4 regions of the Streptomyces sp. NPDC006309 genome follow, and region 2 is predicted to be linked to each of the others. Evidence: riboswitches for the same ligand, from Rfam matches in the RefSeq annotation. Region 2 holds a riboswitch; each other region holds the start of a gene.

The links. A riboswitch is a leader RNA that binds a small molecule or an ion and turns the genes downstream of it on or off. The one in region 2 is predicted to bind cyclic di-AMP.
Positions count from the first base shown of each region.
Region 1: linked by a shared signal. The riboswitch ahead of ABZ117_RS04625 (M23 family metallopeptidase) and the one ahead of ABZ117_RS05140 (transglycosylase family protein) in region 2 are both predicted to bind cyclic di-AMP.
Region 3: linked by a shared signal. The riboswitch ahead of ABZ117_RS25860 (C40 family peptidase) and the one ahead of ABZ117_RS05140 (transglycosylase family protein) in region 2 are both predicted to bind cyclic di-AMP.
Region 4: linked by a shared signal. The riboswitch ahead of ABZ117_RS10770 (M23 family metallopeptidase) and the one ahead of ABZ117_RS05140 (transglycosylase family protein) in region 2 are both predicted to bind cyclic di-AMP.

Region 1 covers NZ_JBEXRO010000002.1:481,128-485,725, forward strand. Annotated here, with positions in the region: gene ABZ117_RS04610 (GNAT family N-acetyltransferase) at 1-445, opposite strand, end outside; gene ABZ117_RS04615 (HPr family phosphocarrier protein) at 622-903, shown strand; gene ABZ117_RS04620 (GntR family transcriptional regulator) at 1,127-1,813, opposite strand; gene ABZ117_RS04625 (M23 family metallopeptidase) at 2,029-2,784, opposite strand; cyclic di-AMP (ydaO/yuaA leader) riboswitch at 2,797-2,957, opposite strand; gene ABZ117_RS04630 (pitrilysin family protein) at 3,190-4,578, opposite strand; gene ABZ117_RS04635 (pitrilysin family protein) at 4,575-4,598, opposite strand, start outside.
Region 2 covers NZ_JBEXRO010000003.1:75,512-80,109, forward strand. Annotated here, with positions in the region: gene eno (phosphopyruvate hydratase) at 1-1,017, opposite strand, end outside; gene ABZ117_RS05140 (transglycosylase family protein) at 1,352-2,071, opposite strand; cyclic di-AMP (ydaO/yuaA leader) riboswitch at 2,076-2,255, opposite strand; gene ABZ117_RS05145 (transglycosylase family protein) at 2,438-3,520, opposite strand; gene ABZ117_RS05150 (cytochrome P450) at 3,683-4,598, opposite strand, start outside.
Region 3 covers NZ_JBEXRO010000022.1:119,839-124,436, forward strand. Annotated here, with positions in the region: gene ABZ117_RS25840 (8-amino-7-oxononanoate synthase) at 1-431, shown strand, start outside; gene ABZ117_RS25845 (DUF397 domain-containing protein) at 490-711, opposite strand; gene ABZ117_RS25850 (helix-turn-helix transcriptional regulator) at 721-1,581, opposite strand; gene ABZ117_RS25855 (ATP-binding protein) at 1,796-2,254, shown strand; gene ABZ117_RS25860 (C40 family peptidase) at 2,442-2,915, opposite strand; cyclic di-AMP (ydaO/yuaA leader) riboswitch at 2,918-3,055, opposite strand; gene ABZ117_RS25865 (hypothetical protein) at 3,491-3,796, opposite strand; gene ABZ117_RS25870 (ATP-dependent Clp protease proteolytic subunit) at 3,805-4,440, opposite strand.
Region 4 covers NZ_JBEXRO010000005.1:365,417-370,014, reverse strand. Annotated here, with positions in the region: gene ABZ117_RS10780 (PrsW family intramembrane metalloprotease) at 1-374, shown strand, start outside; gene ABZ117_RS10775 (aldo/keto reductase) at 420-1,364, opposite strand; gene ABZ117_RS10770 (M23 family metallopeptidase) at 1,439-2,503, opposite strand; cyclic di-AMP (ydaO/yuaA leader) riboswitch at 2,511-2,680, opposite strand; tRNA gene ABZ117_RS10765 (tRNA-Met) at 2,976-3,049, shown strand; gene ABZ117_RS10760 (dihydrofolate reductase family protein) at 3,093-4,229, opposite strand; gene ABZ117_RS10755 (MarR family transcriptional regulator) at 4,307-4,598, shown strand, end outside.

The DNA of each region.
Region 1 (4,598 bases), on a different contig from region 2:
GGCGGATGCCCCGCTCGCGCGCCACGGCCGCCACGTGCTCCAGCAGGGCGGAGGCGACCCCGCGGCCCTGGTGGGCGTCCTGGACGAGGAAGGCGACCTCGGCCTCGTCGGCGGGCCCGGAGGCGGGCATGCCGTCGGCGCCGATGCGGTCGTAGCGTACGGTGGCGATGAACTCGCCGCCGATGGTGGCCGCGAGTCCCACCCGGTCCACAAAGTCGTGGTGCGTGAAGCGGTGGACGTCCTTGGCGGACAGCCGCGGGTAGGGCGCGAAGAAGCGGTAGTACTTCGACTCGTCCGAGACCTGCTCGTAGAAGCTGACCAGGCGGTCGGCGTCATCGACGGTGATGGGCCGGATGCGCGCGGTACCCCCGTCGCGCAGCACCACGTCCGCCTCCCAGTGGGCGGGGTACTCGTGCCGGTCCTGCCGGTCCGCCGGGGTCTGCATGGGCCCCAGAGTACGGCTCGCGTACGACAACGTCGCGAGGCAGTCTGTGGAGGACGACACGCCGGACCGAGGCCGCGGTCCGACGGCACACGGAGGGGACGAAGGTCCGCTCCGGGCACGCTTCACGATATGGGAAACTGGTCTAGACAACCCTGAGTACTGAAGGGCAGCATCACATGGCTGAGCGCCGCGTCAACGTCGGCTGGGCCGAGGGCCTCCACGCCCGCCCCGCTTCCATCTTCGTCCGAGCCGCCACGGCCACAGGCGTCCCGGTGACGATCGCCAAGGCCGGGGGCGACCCCGTCAACGCGGCCTCCATGCTGGGCGTCCTGGGCCTGGGCGCCCAGGGTGGCGAGGAGATCGTCCTCGCCTCGGACGCCGAGGGCGCGGACGCCGCCCTCGACCGTCTGGCCAAGCTGGTCTCCGAGGGTCTCGAGGAGCTCCCGGAGACCGTCTGAGCCTTACCGCGCAGAGCGCCGGAGCCGCGTTCGCCCCCCGGGGCGGCGCGGCTCCGGCGTTTCCGCGCACGCTCCGCACGGTATTGCGCCGGTTCACGGCCGGCTCGCGCCGGAACTTCCTCGCGAATTCACAGGGAACGGAATTCAGGCAGGGGAAAACATCCGGCCGACAAGCGGGAGACATTCGCCCGACAATTCCCCTCCTTTGTATACGGCGTCCGTGTTAATTCCGCGGGCCCGTCGTGTTTACGGCCCGTTGCGAAGTCCTCACACGCCCCGGGGCACCGGGGAAACGCAGCCGGTGGCCGCTGGTGGCGCGCTCGGTGTGCAGCGCGGTGAGCGCCCGCGCGCGCTCCCCGTCCCCCCGCGCCACCGCGTCCACGATCGCCCCGTGCTCCGCCCACGACTCCACCGGGGCGAGCGGCGTAGCCACCGCGTACATCCAGGCGATCTTGTGCCGCAGCTGGGTGAGCACCGAGGTCAGCGAGGGGCTGCCGGAGGCCTGGGCGAGCGTCTCGTGGAACCAGCCGCCCAGCGCGCGCAGATCCTCGCCGCCACCCCTCCTGGCCCGCTCCTGGCCCAGCCGGACCAGTCCGCGCAGCACCTTCAGATGGGCCTCGGTGCGCCGCTGCGCGGCCCGGGCGGCCCCCAGCGGCTCCAGCAGCAGCCGCATCTCCAGCAGGTCGGCGGCCTCCTGCTCGGTCGGTTCGGCCACGCACGCGCCCGCGTGCCGGCGTGTCACCACGAAACCCTCCGCCTCCAGGGTGCGCAGGGCCTCGCGGACGGGGACACGCGAGACGCCGTAGCGGCGGGCCAGGACTTCCTCGGTGAGGCGGCTGCCGCGTTCGTGGACACCGGCGACGATGTCGTCCCGGACAGCGGTGCACACCGAGTGCGCCGGAATACGCATGACCGACCTCCGCCTTAATACCCGTGAAACGCCGACGATGGACGCGTGTTCCCGTGACTCTATTCCAATGGACCTGAATTTCCGACGGCCGGGCGTCATCCATGGATATATTTTGGTCAGCGGGTCCGGCGGGCACCGGAAGGAAACGACGGAAAAAGGAGAAAGCCCCGGCTCGGTGAGCCGGGGCTTGGCAGGCCGTGCGGGTGTCCGTCCGGTCAGACGTTCACGCCGTGCTTGCGGAGGTAGGCGACGGGGTCGATGTCCGAGCCGTAGTCGGGCGTCGTACGGGCCTCGAAGTGCAGGTGCGGGCCGGTGACGTTGCCGGTCGCGCCCGACACGCCGATCTGCTGCCCCGGGACGACCTTCTGGCCCACCGTGACACCGATGGACGACAGGTGGCCGTACTGGGTGTACATGCCGTCGGCCATCCGGAGCACGATCTGGTTGCCGTACGCGCCGCCCCAGCCCGTGGAGACGACCGTGCCGGAACCCACCGCGTGGACGGAGGTGCCGCTGGCCGCGTGGAAGTCGATGCCGGTGTGCGAACCGGAGGACCACAGGGAGCTGCTGGCCTGGTAGGCCGTGGAGACGTACGAGTGCGCGATCGGGATGACGAAGGCGTTCAGCCGCTTGCGCTCGGCCTCGCGGGCGGCGCGGACCCGCGCCTCGCGGACCTCCTGGGCCCTCTTGGCGGCCGCCTTCTCCGCGGCCGCCTCGGCCGCCTTCTGCTCGGCGGCCTGCTGCTGGGCGGCGGCCTGCGCGTCGATCTGCTCGGCGACGTCGTCGTTCACGGTGAGGACCGGGGTGAGGCCGGTCTCCTCCACGGAGCTGTCCGCGGCGAGCGCCGGGGACGCGGCGAGGGTGCCGATGACGCCGGTGGTGGTGAGGGCCGCGACACCCGCCGCCTGAGCGGTGGTGCGCTTGACCCGGCCGGGCTTGCGGTGCTTCCCGGTGGCGCACATGAACGCCATGAAGTGGCTGGTCCTTTCCTTCCCTCTCGCCTACCGGGTTAGCTGACGGGTTCGGAGCAGGAAGGTCTCCTACGGGCCCCCTCGCTCACGCGCGGGCGCCCGATTCACCCCAGGGACGATGGGTCCCCGGCTCCCCTGGCTCGCGCCGTACGGGGACTCGGCGATGACTGTCCGCTGCCGCGGGTGCGGCGCACTGCCTGACGAACAGCCCGGATGACGGTACGGCGGCCCGCTCCCCCTCCTCAAACAGATCCGGGTTTTTGTAGCGCATCCCACAGGGCAGACAGGCAACCTCCGCCCCAAAACGGGCATCTGAGTGAACGAGTGGAACGGCAGGGGCCCTGACGACCCGTAGGTCGGCAGGGCCCCACGCGCGCGCGTACGCCTTCGCGTCCGCCGGTGCGTCTACTCCGCGGCGACGACGGTGACTTCGCCGATGCCGAGTGCCTCGACCGGCTCCTTGATCCGGGACGCGTCACCGACGAGGACCGTCACCAGGCGGTCCACCGGGAAGGCGTTCACGACGGCAGCGGTGGCCTCCACCGTGCCCGTGGCGGCCAGCCGCTGATACAGCGTCGCCTGGAAGTCGTCGGGCAGGTGCTGCTCGACCTGGTCGGCCAGCGTGCTCGCGACGGCCGCCGCGGTCTCGTACTTCAGCGGCGCCACGCCGACGAGGTTCTGCACGGCGACGTCCCGCTCCGCGTCGGTCAGGCCCTCCGCCGCGAGCGTGCGCAGCACCTTCCACAGGTCGTCCAGCGCGGGGCCGGTGTTCGGCGTGTCCACCGAGCCGCTGATGGCGAGCATCGCCGCGCCCGTGCCGTCCGGCGCCGAGCGCAGGACCTGACCGAAGGCGCGCACGCCGTAGGTGTAGCCCTTCTCCTCGCGCAGGACGCGGTCCAGGCGGGAGGTGAGGGTGCCGCCGAGGCAGTACGTGCCGAGCACCTGGGCGGGCCAGACCCGGTCGTGCCGGTCGGCCCCCACGCGGCCGATGAGCAGTTGCGTCTGGACGGCACCGGGCCGGTCCACGACGATCACGCGCCCGGTGTCGTCGGCGGTCACCGGCGGCACGGGCCGGGGCTCGCCAGGGGTGCCGGTCCAGGCGCCCAGGGTGTCGGCGAGCAGCGCGTCCAGGTCGGCGCCGGTCAGGTCGCCGACGACGACCACGGTGGCCGTGGCGGGCCGCACATGGCGGTCGTAGAAGGCGCGTACGGCCGCCGCGTCGATCTTCGCGACCGTCTCCTCGGTGCCCTGGCGCGGGCGGGACATGCGCGAGTCCGCCGGGAACAGCTCCCTGGAGAGTTCCTTGGCGGCCCGGCGAGCCGGGCTGGCCAGCTCGTGCGGGATCTCGTCCAGGCGGTTGCGGACCAGCCGCTCGACCTCGCTCTCGGCGAAGGCGGGCGCGCGCAGGGCGTCGGCGAGCAGGCCGAGGCCCCTGGCCAGCCGGGAGGCCGGGACCTCCAGGCCGAGCCGGACGCCGGGGTGGTCGGCGTGCGCGTCGAGCGTGGCGCCCGCGCGCTCCAGCTCGGCGGCGAACTCCTCGGCCGAGTGCCGGTCGGTGCCCTCCGAGAAGGCCCGCGCCATGATCGTGGCGACGCCGTCCAGACCGGCGGGCTCGGCGTCCAGCGGCGCGTCCAGCAGCACCTCCACGGCGACGACCTGCTGGCCGGGGCGGTGACAGCGCAGCACGGTCAGGCCGTTGCCGAGGGTGCCGCGCTCGGGGGCCGGGAACGCCCAGGGCCTGGCCTCACCGGGCTGGGGCTGGGGGTGGAACTCCATGGTGGCGAGCTCGGTCACTTGGCCGTCTCCTCGTTCTC
Region 2 (4,598 bases):
GATCTGGTTCACCTTGACCAGCAGGGCGTTGGCGGCGCCCTCCTCGATGCCCCGGGCGAGGCGCTCGGGGTTGGTGACGAACAGGTCGTCACCGACGAGCTGGACCTTGTCACCGAGCTGGTCGGTGATGGTCTTCCAGCCCTCCCAGTCGTCCTCGAACAGCGGGTCCTCGATGGAGACCAGCGGGTACGCCTCGACCAGCTCGGCGTAGTACTCGGTCATCTCCTGGGCGGAGCGGGACTTGCCCTCGAAGGCGTACGAGCCGTCCTTGTAGAACTCGGAGGCGGCGACGTCGAGGGCCAGGGCGATCTGCTCGCCGGGGGTGTAGCCGGCCTCCTTGATCGCCTCGAGGATGAGGTCGAGGGCCTCGCGGTTGGAGCCGAGGTTCGGGGCGAAGCCGCCCTCGTCGCCGAGACCGGTGGACAGGCCCTTGCCCTTCAGGACCTTCTTCAGCGTGTGGTAGACCTCGGTGCCCCAGCGCAGGGCCTCGGAGAAGGACTCCGCGCCGATCGGGGCGATCATGAACTCCTGGATGTCCACGTTGGAGTCGGCGTGCGAGCCGCCGTTCAGGATGTTCATCATCGGCACCGGCAGCAGGTGCGCGTTCGGGCCGCCCAGGTAGCGGAAGAGCGGCAGGTCGCTGGCCTCGGAGGCGGCGTGGGCGACGGCGAGCGAGACGCCGAGGATGGCGTTGGCGCCGAGGGAGCCCTTGTTGTCGGTGGCGTCCAGGTCGAACATGGCCTGGTCGATCAGGCGCTGCTCGGTGGCGTCGTAGCCCACCAGCTCCGGGCCGATCTGCTCGATCACGGCGAGGACCGCCTTCTCGACGCCCTTGCCCTGGTAGCGGTTCGGGTCACCGTCGCGCAGCTCGATGGCCTCGAAGGCGCCGGTCGAGGCGCCGGACGGAACGGCGGCACGACCCGTGCTGCCGTCGTCGAGGCCGACCTCGACCTCGACCGTGGGGTTGCCTCGGGAGTCCAGGATTTCCCGGGCTACGACGACGTCGATGGACGGCACGAGCATCTCCTTCTTGGATGTGACGCTGGAAGTGCGGGCTGGGTGCCTTACGGCTGTGCCTTGCGACTAGAGCCTAACCGTCCCGGGGGCGTCAGCCACCGACCGACCGTCCCGTGGACAAGGTGACCGTACCTTTTGTTTGTTGCCGAAACAAAGGGCCCGTCGAAAAGAGGCCGGGACGCGGGGGAAGGGCGGCGGGCAGAAAAAAGCCCCGCCTCGGTGCGTACGGGGGAACACGCACCGGGCGGGGAGCCCGTGGGGCGGGACCCCCCTCACGGGGCACTCGGTATGCGGGCCGGGTGTGAGGGGGCTGTGGCTCGCGGGGAGCCGGGGGTCACTTCAGGTGCAGCTGCTGACCCGGGTAGATGAGGTTGGCGTCCTGGACGATGTCCTTGTTCAGCTCGAACAGCTTCGCCCAGCCGCCCCGCACGTGCTGCGCGGTGGCGATGGAGCTGAGGGTGTCACCGGTGACGACCTTGTACTCGCCGTCGCCCTTCTTGACCGTCTTGCCGGTCGGGGTAGTGACGGTCTTGCTCTTGTTCTGGCTCGGGGCCTGGCTCGGGGTCTGGCTCGCGGACGCGGCCGGGCGCTCGGCGGAGCGGGAGGCGGTCTGCTGGTCGGTGGAGCGGGTGGTGGTGCCGGCCGAGTCCGAGGTGGTGCTCGGGGCGGAGCCGCCGGAGGACGCGCCCGACAGGCCCGTGCCGCAGACCGGCCAGGCGCCCTTGCCCTGCGCGGCCAGGACCTTCTCGGCGACGGCGATCTGCTGCGCCTTGCCGGCCCGGTCGGCGGTGGCGGCGTACTGCGTGCCGCCGTACGCGGCCCAGGTGGAGGCGGAGAACTGAAGGCCGCCGTAGTAACCGTTGCCGGTGTTGATGGCCCAGTTGCCGCCGGACTCGCACTGGGCGACGGCGTCCCACTCGGAGGTGGTGGCGGCGGAGGCGGTGCCGGTCGCCATCAGCGGGGCGGCGACGGCGGCGCCGGTGACACCGGCGAGCGTGATGGCACGAACGGCCTTGGACGGACGACGGTGCTTGCCCTTGGCGGAAAACAGCATGAATCTATCCCCTCACCGACGCCTGCGAGGTGAGCTGTCGGGTTCGGGCCGGTTGAGTTGCCCGGCCGCACCTCTCGCTCTCACGCGAGGTGCGGCTTCACCCCCAGCCGGTGCCAGCCTCTTCGACTGCTGGTCCCGGCACTTACCTTGGGTCCCCCGCTCCTGCCTGCGGCGCTTGACGCGACGACTGTTCCCGGGCAACCGCTGGCAGGATTCGGCGTTGCGGCTGCCGGGGCTCGTGGTGACGAGCGATCTCGACCGTAGACACGTGATCGCCGGAATTTCAAAGACGATCAGGGCTTCTGAGACTCATCCCACACTCTCGCCAAAACGGACATCAGCCGCCAAATGAGGCGTCAATTCTCGCTATTTCGCGTCCGTTTCGCCCCCGACTTCGAGGGTCTGACCGGCACTGATGTGGTTCGGGTCCGCGCCGATGGCCTTCTTGTTGCCGGCGTAGAGCGCGCGCCATCCGCCGTCGACGTCAAGGGAGTCGGCGATGGAGCCGAGGGTGTCGCCCTCGTGGACGGTGTAGGCGCCCGGCTCCCGGGAGGCGTGCCGGCCGGCCAGTGCGGGGCTTTGACCGTTTGTCACGGTTTCGTCCGCACTCGTGCCACGGTGGCGCCCGCCGGCGTCCAGGCTGCCGGTGTCGACCAGACTCCAGGAACCGGCGGCTTGCTGGGGATTGTCCGGATTTCCGGCGCCGGGGGTGGCCGTGGCCGGGCTGCCGCCGGCCTGCGGGGTTCCGGCGTCCGACGGAGTGGACTTGTCGGACTTGGGAGCTTTGGTCCCGGTGGCCTTGCCTGCGCCCTTGCCCGGCTTCGCGGTCGGCGTGGTGGCCGGATCCGAGGAGGAGCCGGAGCCGGTGCCGGCGTCCGAGCCGGCACCGGTGGAGGACGGCGAATCCGGCGAGCCGGACGTGCCGGAGGTGCCGGAAGTACCGGCACTGCCGGACGTACCGGTCGATCCCGGCGAGCCGGTCGGGTCCGAGGTGCCGGTCGAACCCCCGGCGTCAGCGGTGTCACCGCTGCCGCCGGTGCCGCCGACGCCGGTGTCGACGTCCACGGAGCCCGAGTCCGAGGTCAGCCCGGACAGCAGGGCGCAGGTGGCCCACGGAGTGGTGCCCTTGGCGGCGAGGATCTTCTCGGCGACGGCGATCTGCTGGGAGCGGCTGGCCTGGTCGGCGCTGGCCGCGTACTGGCTGCCGCCGTACTTGGCCCAGTCGTCCTGCGAGATCTGGAGGCCGCCGAAGTACCCGTTGCCGGGGTCCGCGCTCCAGGAGCCGCCGCTCTCGCATTCGGCCACCTTGTCCCACGTGGTGCCGTCGGCCGCGTGGGCGCTCGCGGCACCGAGGAGCGGAATGGCGATGGCGGAACCGGTCACGCCGGCCGCGACGAGGAGGGCCGGAGCCTGGCGGGGGCGACGGTGTCGGCCGTTCCCGGAGAGCATGCAGAAGCCTTTCGAGCGACAGCAGGACCGGCGGCGAACAGTGCCCGCCGCGCTGAGGGGTGAACGTATCGGCAGACGATCACTTGTCACAAGTTAATGCCGCACAGATCACGTGAAGATCACAAAGTTGAACGTCTGTCATTTCCGGTGGCGCGGTGGGTCTCAGGCGGTGGGTGTGAACTCCACCGGCAGGGTGCGCAGGCCGCGCATGATGAGCCCGCCGCGCCAGCGCAGCTCGGCCGGGTCCGCGGCGAGACGCAGGTCGGGCAGGCGGGTGAGCAGGGTGGCGAGCGCGGTCTGGCCCTCCAGCCGGGCGAGCGGCGCGCCGAGGCAGTAGTGGATGCCGTGGCCGTAGCCGAGGTGCTGGTTGTCGCGGCGGGCGAGGTCGAGCACGTCCGGGCCGGCGAACCGCTCCGGGTCCCGGTCGGCCGCGGCCAGCACGACGAGCACCGGATCGCCCGGAGCGATGTCCTGCCCGCCGATGGTGAGCGGCTCGGTGGCGAACCGCCAGGTGGCCAGCTCCACCGGGCCGTCGTAGCGCAGCAGTTCCTCCACGCCGGTCTCCAGCAGGTCCCGTTCCCCGCGCGCCAGGGACTCCTGGAGCCGCAGGCGCTGCTCGGGGTGGGTGAGCAGGGCGTAGGTGCCGTTGCCGATGAGGTTGACCGTCGTCTCGAAGCCGGCGAACAGCAGGATGAAGGCCATCGCGGCGGCCTCGTTCTCGGTGAGGTGCTCGCCGTGGTCGGAGGCCCGGATCAGGCCGGAGATCAGGTCCTCGCCGGGCGCCGGGTCGGCTGGCAGGGCAGCGCGCTTGCGGTGGATCAGCTCGGCGAGATAGCCGCGCATCTTCTTCACCGACCGGGCGACGCCGCCCCGGGGCCCGCCGCCGTGCCGGATCATCATGCCCGCCCAGTCCCGGAAGTCGTCCTGGTCCTCGCGCGGGACGCCGAGCAGGTCGCAGATGGCGTAGATGGGCAGCGGGAAGGCGAACTCGTGGATGAGGTCGGCGGATCCCGATGCCGCGAACCGGTCGATGAGGTCGTCGGTCAGCTGCTGCACCCGGGGCGCGAACTCGGCGACC
Region 3 (4,598 bases), on a different contig from region 2:
AGGGTGGTGTGGTGCTCGGCCCGGCCCGGGTGATCGACCACCTGGTCAACGCGGCCCGCACGTTCATCTTCGACACGGGCCTGGCGCCGGCGGCGGCCGGTGCCGCGCTGGCCGCGCTGCGGCTGCTGGAGCGCGAGCCGGGACGGGCGGCGCGCGCCCGTGAGGTGGCCGCGGAACTGCATGCACGGCTGACCGCCGCGGGTCTGGAGGCGGTGCGTCCGGACGCCGCGGTGGTCTCCGTGCGGGCTCCGTCCCCGGAGCAGGCGGTGCGCTGGGCGGCCGACTGCCGTACGGCGGGCCTGTCCGTGGGCTGTTTCCGTCCTCCCTCCGTGCCCGACGGCATCTCACGGCTGAGGCTGACCGCCCGCGCGGACCTGTCCGGGGCCGAGATCGAACACGCTGTACGCGTCATCGGCGAGACGCGACCATGAGTCGGCGTGACACGGCCGTGTGTCACCGGATGACGATGAAAGAAATGACCGGTTCTGATCAGAGCGCGGTGATGAATTCGGACCAGCTGCCGGCGGAGAAGAGCAGCGCCGGTCCGGCCGGGGTCTTGGAGTCACGCACGGCGAGCAGCCCGGCTCCGGGGCCGGAGCGCGGCCGGGCCGTCTCCACGCAGTTGTTGGCGCCCGTGCTGTAACTGCTGCGCAGCCAGCGCGCGTCGGGCAGGTCGGTACTGGCAGGGATGTTCCGAGGCGGTGCGGGCATGGTGCCTCCTTACGCGCCGTCACCTATTGCGGCGATGTAGTCCAACGAGTCCTCGGGGGAAAGGGCGTGGAACTGAAGGGTCTGGAAGGCCTCGGTGTAGGCCACCAGGTCTTCTTTCCGTTCCAGGTAGAGGCTACTCGTCAACTGGTCGAGAACGACTACATCCAGATCGGAAGTGCTCGGAAATGAGAAGATAACGAAAGGCCCGGTGAGGCCGATATGCGCCCCGGCACTGAAGGGCAGGATCTGGAGCCGTACCTGGGGCAGCGAGGCGGCCTCCATCAGCCGCTCCAGCTGACGGGACATCACCGCGCGACCGCCGACCTCCCGGCGCAGCACCGCCTCGTCCAGTACGGCGCTCAGCGCCGGCGGCGGGTCCGCGCGTAACACGTCCTGCCTGGCCAGACGCACCTCCACCAGGGTGTCCAGCCGGTCCTCGTCCAGGTCCTTGACGGCCGCCCGGGTCACCGCGCGGGCGTACTCGGCCGTCTGGAGCAGGCCCGGCACGACCGTGGTCTCCAGGGTGCGCATGGCGCTCGCCTGCGACTCCAGGCTGATGAAATCGCGGTAGGTGGGCGGGAGTTCCCCGCGGTAGGCGTGCCACCAGCGGTTCCGGCCGCCCGCGTCCTGCGACCCCGCCAGCATCAGCAGCAACTCGCGCAGGTGTCCGTCGTGGACGCCGTAGGCGTCCAGCAGTAACCGCAGATCGGCCGGTTTCACACCACTGGCCCCGGTCTCGATCCGGCTCACTTTCGACTGGTGCCAGCCGACGAGCCGGGCCGCCTCACCGCTGGTGAATCCGGCGCCGGTACGCAGCCTGCGCAGTTCGGCGCCCAGTTTGCGACGGCGCACTGCCGGACCGTTCTGCATGGGCTCCTCCTTACTCCTTCCGGGCCGCCCACATACGGTTTCGCAGCGCAGGGTTCACCGCTTCGAGCGACAGATATATGCATATCCCGGTGGATCGCTCCCCCTGACCGACCCGTTGATGGCAGTCTGGCGAACAAGCACCAGTTCCGGGACCGTACTCGAAGCATTCGCTGTATGTCGGACCGCGGTCCCGCGGGAAAGGGACGACGTCGCCATGGCAGACCATCTGGAAGCATCCGTCACTCTGCCGAGCGATCCCGCCTCGGTCTCCGCCGCCCGCTCCTACGTCGTGGGCACCCTCGTGGAGTGGGGTCTGCCCTCGGACACCGAAACGGCCGACACCGTGCGGCTGATCGTCTCGGAGCTGGCCACCAACGCCGTGCAGCACACCCTCGGCCAGTCACCCACCTTCACGGTCGACATCGCACTGGACCGTGACGAACACCTGCGCATCGGTGTCACGGACAGTCATCCCCGCTTCCCGAAGAGACTGCCCGCCGCCGTGCAGCAGGACAACGGCCGCGGCATGGTCATCATCCGCTGGCTCACCGCGGAGCACGGCGGCAGGCTCCGCGTCCGCCCCACCCGTGAGGGCGGCAAGACGGTCTGTATCGAACTCCCCTGGACGCTGCCGGCCGCCCCGTTACCGGCAGGCGGGCCGCAGGAGCCCTGAGCGGCATGGCCGCCCGGCCGGCTCCGCCGCGGGACGTGTCGGCCCCGGGCCGCCCGTGGTGACGGGCGGCCCGGGGCGGCGCTACGGCGCTCGGAGCGGGCCCAACGCTCGGAGCGGGCCCGGCGCCCGGAGCCGGCCGTTCACCGTGGCGGGGGCCGGGGCCGGGCGCTCTCGCTCCGCGGCCGGGTCAGCTGACCCGGCCGTACCAGACGCTCCTGGTCCAGATCTTCTGAAGCCTCACCACGTCACCGGTCCTCGGGGCGTGCCAGATCTTTCCGTGGCCCGCGTAGATGCCGACGTGGTACACGCTGGAACCCGAGTGGAAGAACACCAGGTCACCCGCCTTGCGGCTGCGGGCGGAGATGTGGTGGGTCTTGTTGTACTGCTGCGCTGCGGTGCGCGGCAGCTTCTTGCCCACCTTCTTGAAGGAGTAGAAAGTCAGCCCCGAGCAGTCGAACCTGCGCGGACCTGTGGCGCCCCACTTGTACGGCGCACCCTTCTTGGAGGCCGCGACCTTGAGTGCCTTCGTCGCCATCGTGGCGGCGGACGCGTCGGTGGCGAGGCCGGGCACGGCGATCGAGCCGCCCACGGCGGCGAGGGTGAGGGCCGAGGCGGTGCCGGCCCTGGCCATCAGTGACGGGACACGATTGAGCGCAGTCATGCGCAACCCTTCGTCAGCCGCCTGTGAAGGATGACCTGTCGGATTCGGGCTGGCGAAGTTGCCCGGCCGTGTCGCCACGGCTTCACCCCAAGGGCGGCTCGGAACCCCGCCCGTCCGCGTCGAGCAGACGAACATGTGTTCCGGCGACCCGTCTTGCCTGGGTCCTCCACTCCTGCCGATCCACTCCTGTCGACCGGTCATCCGGGCGGCGGCAGGACTCGGCGTCCGCCCGGATCGCCCCGCCGCGGTGGCGGGGTCTTGTCGTCAGTCAGGGATCTTGACCTACAACTGTCGGAAAATCCCAACGGAATCGGGGCTTTGTGGTGTTACTCACCACTCACCCGTTCGGGTGGACATCGCTGTGTTCGAGTCATCGTCAGGACCCGTGCGTAGCCCCCGACCTGGGGCTAAACGCTCTCCGCCGCACACCCGACCCACATGCCGCACAAGTCGGGAAGCCCGAAAATCATTCCGGATGTCCACCGGACGGGCGTACCTCGTTCGGACCGTTTCGAGCCCGGCGCGAACGGAAAGCGTCGACACGGGGACTTCGGACGGCCGGCCGGGTGTCCGCCTCAGCCGACGGCATCGGGCGGGAGCGCGACGCGAGCGGTACGGCGCTCACCGTCCAGCACGCGCAAGGCCCGTGCCAGCGTGTCCCCGTGCAGCTCCGTCTCGCCCCGCTCGTGCATCACCTCGAGCGCGTCCCGGAGCTCTGCCGCCTTGCGCACCAGGGCCTGGGCCGCGCGCAGCCCGCGGTACGTGTCTCCGTGCCGGGCCGGATTGACGCGGCCCAGCAGGTCGGCCGCCTCCAGGTAACGGTCGATCAGGTCGCCCTCGGCGCGGGTCAGCGCGGGCAGCGGCGGCAGCTCCGGCGGCATCGGGGGGCTCACCTCGCGTCCGGTGCGCCGGGCGCGTTCCGGCGGCTGGGCACGATGTGATCCACCAGGCCGTAGGCGAGGGCCCCGGGGGCGTCCAGGAACAGGTCCCGCGCCAGATCCTCGTGCACCTGCCCGGCCGTGCGCCCCGTGTGCCGGACGAGCATCTCCGCCAGCAGTGCGCGGACCCGGGCCAGCTCCTCGGCCTCGATGAGGAGATCGCTGGGCCGGCCGCGCACCGGCTCGGGCAGTCCGGGCTGTTCGATCAGCATGCGCGCGCCGGGCAGTGCGGACCGCTTGCCCGGGGCGCCGGCCGCGAGCAGCACCGCGGCGGTGGAGGAGGCCTGTCCCAGGCAGTACGTCGCCACGTCGCAGCTGATGTAGCGCATGGTGTCGTAGATCGTGGTCATGGCGTGGAAGGGGCCGCCCGGCGAGTTGATGTACAGCGTGATGTCCCGGTCAGGGGCCGCGTGTTCGAGGTACATGAGCTGGGCCGTCACGTCGCTCGCGGCGGTGTCGTCGACCGGGGTGCCGAGGAGGACGATCCGGGACTCGAAGAGCTTGCCGTACGGGTCGAGGGTGCGGGCGCCGCTGCCCGTGCGCTCGGTGAACTCGGGCAGGACCTGGCGGGCGAACGGTCGGGACATGGGCACACCCCTCTCACGCGGACCGGCTCCGGTCCGCTCTCCGTAAAAAATGTACAGGACGTACAGAGCGAGGGAGGTGTGCGCCGGTGGACACGTCACCCGCCGTGGCGGGGTCCGGGGCGGCGGACCTCTGCTGCCGGACCGGCCGGCCCCGCGGG
Region 4 (4,598 bases), on a different contig from region 2:
TACTGGCCGGATGGCTGGGCCCGGGCGAGCCGTTCGCGCTCGGGTCGATGCGGGCGCGGCGGATGGCCCGGGACTACGCCCGGCACCACCTCGGCCGGCCGGCGGCGCGGGAGGTGGCGCGCTACGAGGCGTACGCGACCTCGCTGGCGTTCCTGCGGCACCGGGGGCGGCGCGGGCGGGCCGGGGCCGACTTCGTCGTACGGGAGCGGGAGCTGCTGGACGAGCTGTGGCGGCGCAGGGAACCGGCACGCCCGGCACTGGAGTACGCGGCGCGGGCCGCCACGCCGGCCCGCCCGGTGTACGTGGGCCCCGTGCCGTACTGGCAGGGCGCCCCGGCGGGCGCCCACCCGGCCTACAACCCGTACCGGACATAGCCGGACGGGACGGCCGGGGCGGATCGGCCGGGGCGGGCCGGGGGGCTACGCGGAGGCCGTGGTCAGGGTGGCCAGCTCGTCGTCCGTGAGCGTCAGGTCCGCCACACCCAGCAGCGCCGGGAGCTGTTCCACCGTGCGTGCCGAGGCGATCGGGGCCGTGACGGTCGGCTGGGCGGCCAGCCAGGCCAGCGCGACCGTGGCGACCGGGACCTCGTGGGCGGCGGCGATGTCGTCCAGGGCCGCCAGGACCCGCCGGCCGCCCTCGGAGTCCGCGTACTTGCGGGCCGTACCGGCGCGGGCGCTGTCGACGGTCGTACCGGGGCGGTACTTGCCGGTGAGGAAGCCCGACGCGAGGGAGAAGTAGGGGACGGCGGCCAGGTTCTCGCGGGCGGCGAGGTCCTGGAGCGGGCCCTCGTACGTGTCGCGGGAGACCAGGTTGTAGTGGGGCTGGAGGGCGACGTAGCGGGCCAGGCCCTCGCGGTCGGAGTGGTCGAGGGAGGCCCGGAGGCGCTCGGGGCTGATGTTGGAGGCGGCGATGTGCCGGACCTTGCCCGCCTTCACCAGCTCGTCCAGCGCGCCGATGATCTCCTCGACCGGCACCTCGGGCTGGTCGAAGTGGGTGTAGTAGAGGTCGATGCGGTCGGTTTCCAGACGGCGCAGCGAGGCGTCGGCGGCGGCCTTGATGTTCGCCGCGGACAGGCCCCGGTACTCGGGGTGCTGGCTGACCTTGGTGGCGATGACGACGTCGTCGCGGTTGCCGCGGGCCTTGATCCACTTGCCGATGATCGTCTCCGACTCGCCGCCCCGGTTGCCCTCGATCCAGGCGGAGTAGGAGTCGGCGGTGTCGATGAAGTTGCCGCCGGCGGCCGTGTAGGCGTCGAGGACGGCGAAGGAGGCCTGCTCGTCGGCGGTCCAGCCGAAGACGTTGCCGCCGAGGGCGAGCGGGAAGACCCGGAGGTCGGAGGAGCCGAGTGTGCGGAGTGATGTCAGTGAGGTCATACGTCACTACAACGCCGGCGGCGATGATCACAATCCGCCGCCGGCGCCAAGTTCCCGCAAAACCGTCAGGGGGTGAGGCCCTTGTCCCGCAGCCACGCCATCGGGTCGATGGCGGCGGCCTGGCCGCCGGGGTGGACCTCCAGGTGCAGGTGCGGGCCGGTGACGTTGCCGGTGGCGCCGACCCGGCCGATGACCTCGCCGGTGGTGACCTTCTGGCCGGCCGTGACGTTGATCGAGGACTGGTGGCAGAACCACAGTTCGGTGCCGTCGTCCAGGGTGAGGATCGTGCGGTAGCCGTAGGAGCCGGCCCAGCCCGCCTCGGTGATCGTGCCACCGTGGATGGCCTTGATGAGGGTGCCGGTGGGGGCGGCGAAGTCCAGGCCGGTGTGGTGGCCGGAGGACCACATCGTGCCGGCCTGGCCGAACGTCGAGGTGATCGTGTAGGAGGAGGTGGGCAGCGTGTACTTCCCGGCCGGCTTCGCCGGCTCGGCCAGCCGCTTCTCCTCGGCCGCCTTCGCGGCCTTCTGGTCCGCCTTCTTCGCGGCGGCGGCCTCCGCCTCGCCCTTGGCCTCGGCCGCCTTCGCGGCGGCCTCCTTCTCGGCCTGGGCGGCGGCGGCCGCGCTCTGCTTCTCGGCGGCGGCGAGGGCGACGGCGGTGGCCTTGTTGTCGGCCTGGCCCTGCTGCTGCTCGGCCTGGGCCATGATCCGGTTGCGCAGGGCCTCGCCCGCGTCGGTGTCCCGCTGGTCCTCGGCGGAGGCCACGCCGACGCTGCTGAGCGCGGTCGTGGCGGTCTGCGGCGCCTCGGTGGCGGTGTCGCCGAAGAGGGAGCCGACGGAGGGCAGGTCCGGCAGGGAGAGGGAGACCGGCGGCTTGCCGGTGTTGGCGCTGGCCATGCCGCCCGCGCCGACCGCGGCCATCACGCCGACGCCGAGGACGGTGGAGCTGCGGGCGAAGCCGCCGCGCTGCTTGGCGACCCGGTGCCGGCCGCGGACCGGGGCGACGGAGTCCTCGGTGGGGTTCCACTCCTCCCAGGGGCCCGCGTCGGCCCGGTGGGCGTCGTAGCCGAAGGTCTCGGTCTCGCGCCGAGCCGGCACGAACGGGATTTCGGGGGCAGGGCGGTTGGACGCCACGCGGGCGTGCTCCTTTCCTTCCGCCGCCTACCGGGTTAGCTGACGGGTTCGGAGCGGGAAGGTCTCCTACGCGCGTATACCGGTCGTGGACCGTGTGGGCTCCACGTCGGCGTTCGCGAGATTCACCCCAGGGTGGTGGTTCCCCGGTTCCCTTGCGGGATTCGGCGCGTGCGCGCGGAGCCGTCGGTGACGGCTGGGACGACCGCGCTGCGTTATCGAACGTTAATAGACCCGCCAGTCACTTTCCAAGCTGTTCGCCATGATCATCAATGTTCAAACCTGGGGATTTACCGGTCATGACATGCACAAAGCGGGCGAGTTGACCGACGTACAGGAGTCACTCGCGGCTTTGATGGTGACTCGACCGTCACCGCACAGGGCCCACCCGATCACGGTCCGTCACAGCTGCCGGGGGGCCGCGGAAGCGATGTGCATCGCACCCTGTGGATGGCGTACAGTAGAGACACAACGACGCGGGGTGGAGCAGCTCGGTAGCTCGCTGGGCTCATAACCCAGAGGTCGCAGGTTCAAATCCTGTCCCCGCTACTGGAACTCAGGGCCGGAATCCAATGGATTCCGGCCCTGAGTGTCATCCGGCGAGCAGATGCCCGTTCGGCGCCTTGGCGAGGGACTCCAGCTCCGGCAGTACGACGACCCGGGCGCCCGCGCCGGTCAGCACACCCGAGCCGTCGGCCGCCGCGACGAACGTGTCGGGCTCCCGCCACGCCGTGACCACCCGGCGCACCCCGGCCCGCAGGATCAGCTCGGCGCAGGGGGCGGGGCGGGAGGCGCGGCGGGCGCAGGGTTCCAGGCTGCTGTAGACCGTGGCGCCGGGCAGGCGCGGGTCGGCCGGGTCGGTCTTCGCGAGGGCCGCCTCCTCCGCGTGGACCACAGGGTCGGCGCCTTCGCGGGAGTGGCCGCGGGCCAGCTCCGTACCGTCCGCGGCGACCACGACCGCGCCCACACTGAACGCCGTCCGGGAGGGCGGGCACAGGGCGGCGAGTTCGCAGGCGGTGCGCAGCCAGTGACGGTCGGCCGGGGTGGGGACCGGACCGGTGCCGGGGGCCGTGGGCTCGTAGCGCATGAGGACGACGTCCTCGATACGGCGGGTCTCGGTCAGGCGCAGGCGTCCGTCCTGGTAGGCGCCGGGGCCGAACAGGCGCGGGGCCGCGGGGTCGCCGACGAGGAGCGGGGCGAGGACGAGCTGGAGTTCGTCGGCGAGGTCCTGCTGGAGCAGCTGGGTGTGGACCTGGCCGCCGCCCTCGACCATCAGGCGCTCGACGCCCCGCACGTCGTGCAGATGCTCCAGCAGGGCCCGCCAGTCCAGGACGGGGCCGAGCGCCACGACGTCGGCGGTGCCGCCGAGGAGACGCGCGGCCCGGCCGGCGCCGGCGTCGGTGGTGCAGACGAGCTTGTCGCCGCCGGTGTGCCAGAAGTGGGCGCCCGGGTCGAGGTCGCCGGAGGCGGTGACCGTCACCTTCAGCGGGTACGCCGGCCGGCCCGCCGCGACCCGCGCCGCGCGCCGCTCGGCGGAGTTGACCAGCAGACGCGGGTTGTCGGCGCGGATCGTGCCGGCGCCGATCAGGATGGCGTCGGCGGAGGCCCGTACCGCGTCGACCCGGTCGAAGTCGGCCGGGCCGGACAGCAGGAGCCGTTCGGGGCCGGTGTCGTCCAGGTAGCCGTCGAGGGAGACGGCGGCGGACAGCAGTACGTACGGCAGGGGCATCGGCGTACTCCCTCGCGGCGGCCCGGTGGACCGGCCGAAGTCTTGGTTCAAAGTTGGAACAAACCTACACTGGCGGCATGACGACCCGCTGGCTCACTCCGCAGGAGCAGCGCGCCTGGCGCGCCTACCTCGCCGCGTCCCGGTTGCTGGAGGACGCGATCGACCGGCAGCTCCAGCAGGAGGGGGGCATGGCCCACCTGTTCTACTCCGTACTGGCCAACCTCTCCGAGGCCCCCGGCCGGCGACTGCGCATGACCGACCTCGCCGAGACGCTGAAGATCACGCGGAGCAGGCTGACGTACGGGGTGACCCGGCTGGAACGGGACGGCCTGGTGCGCCGGGAGACCTGCGGCCAGGACCGGCGCAGCT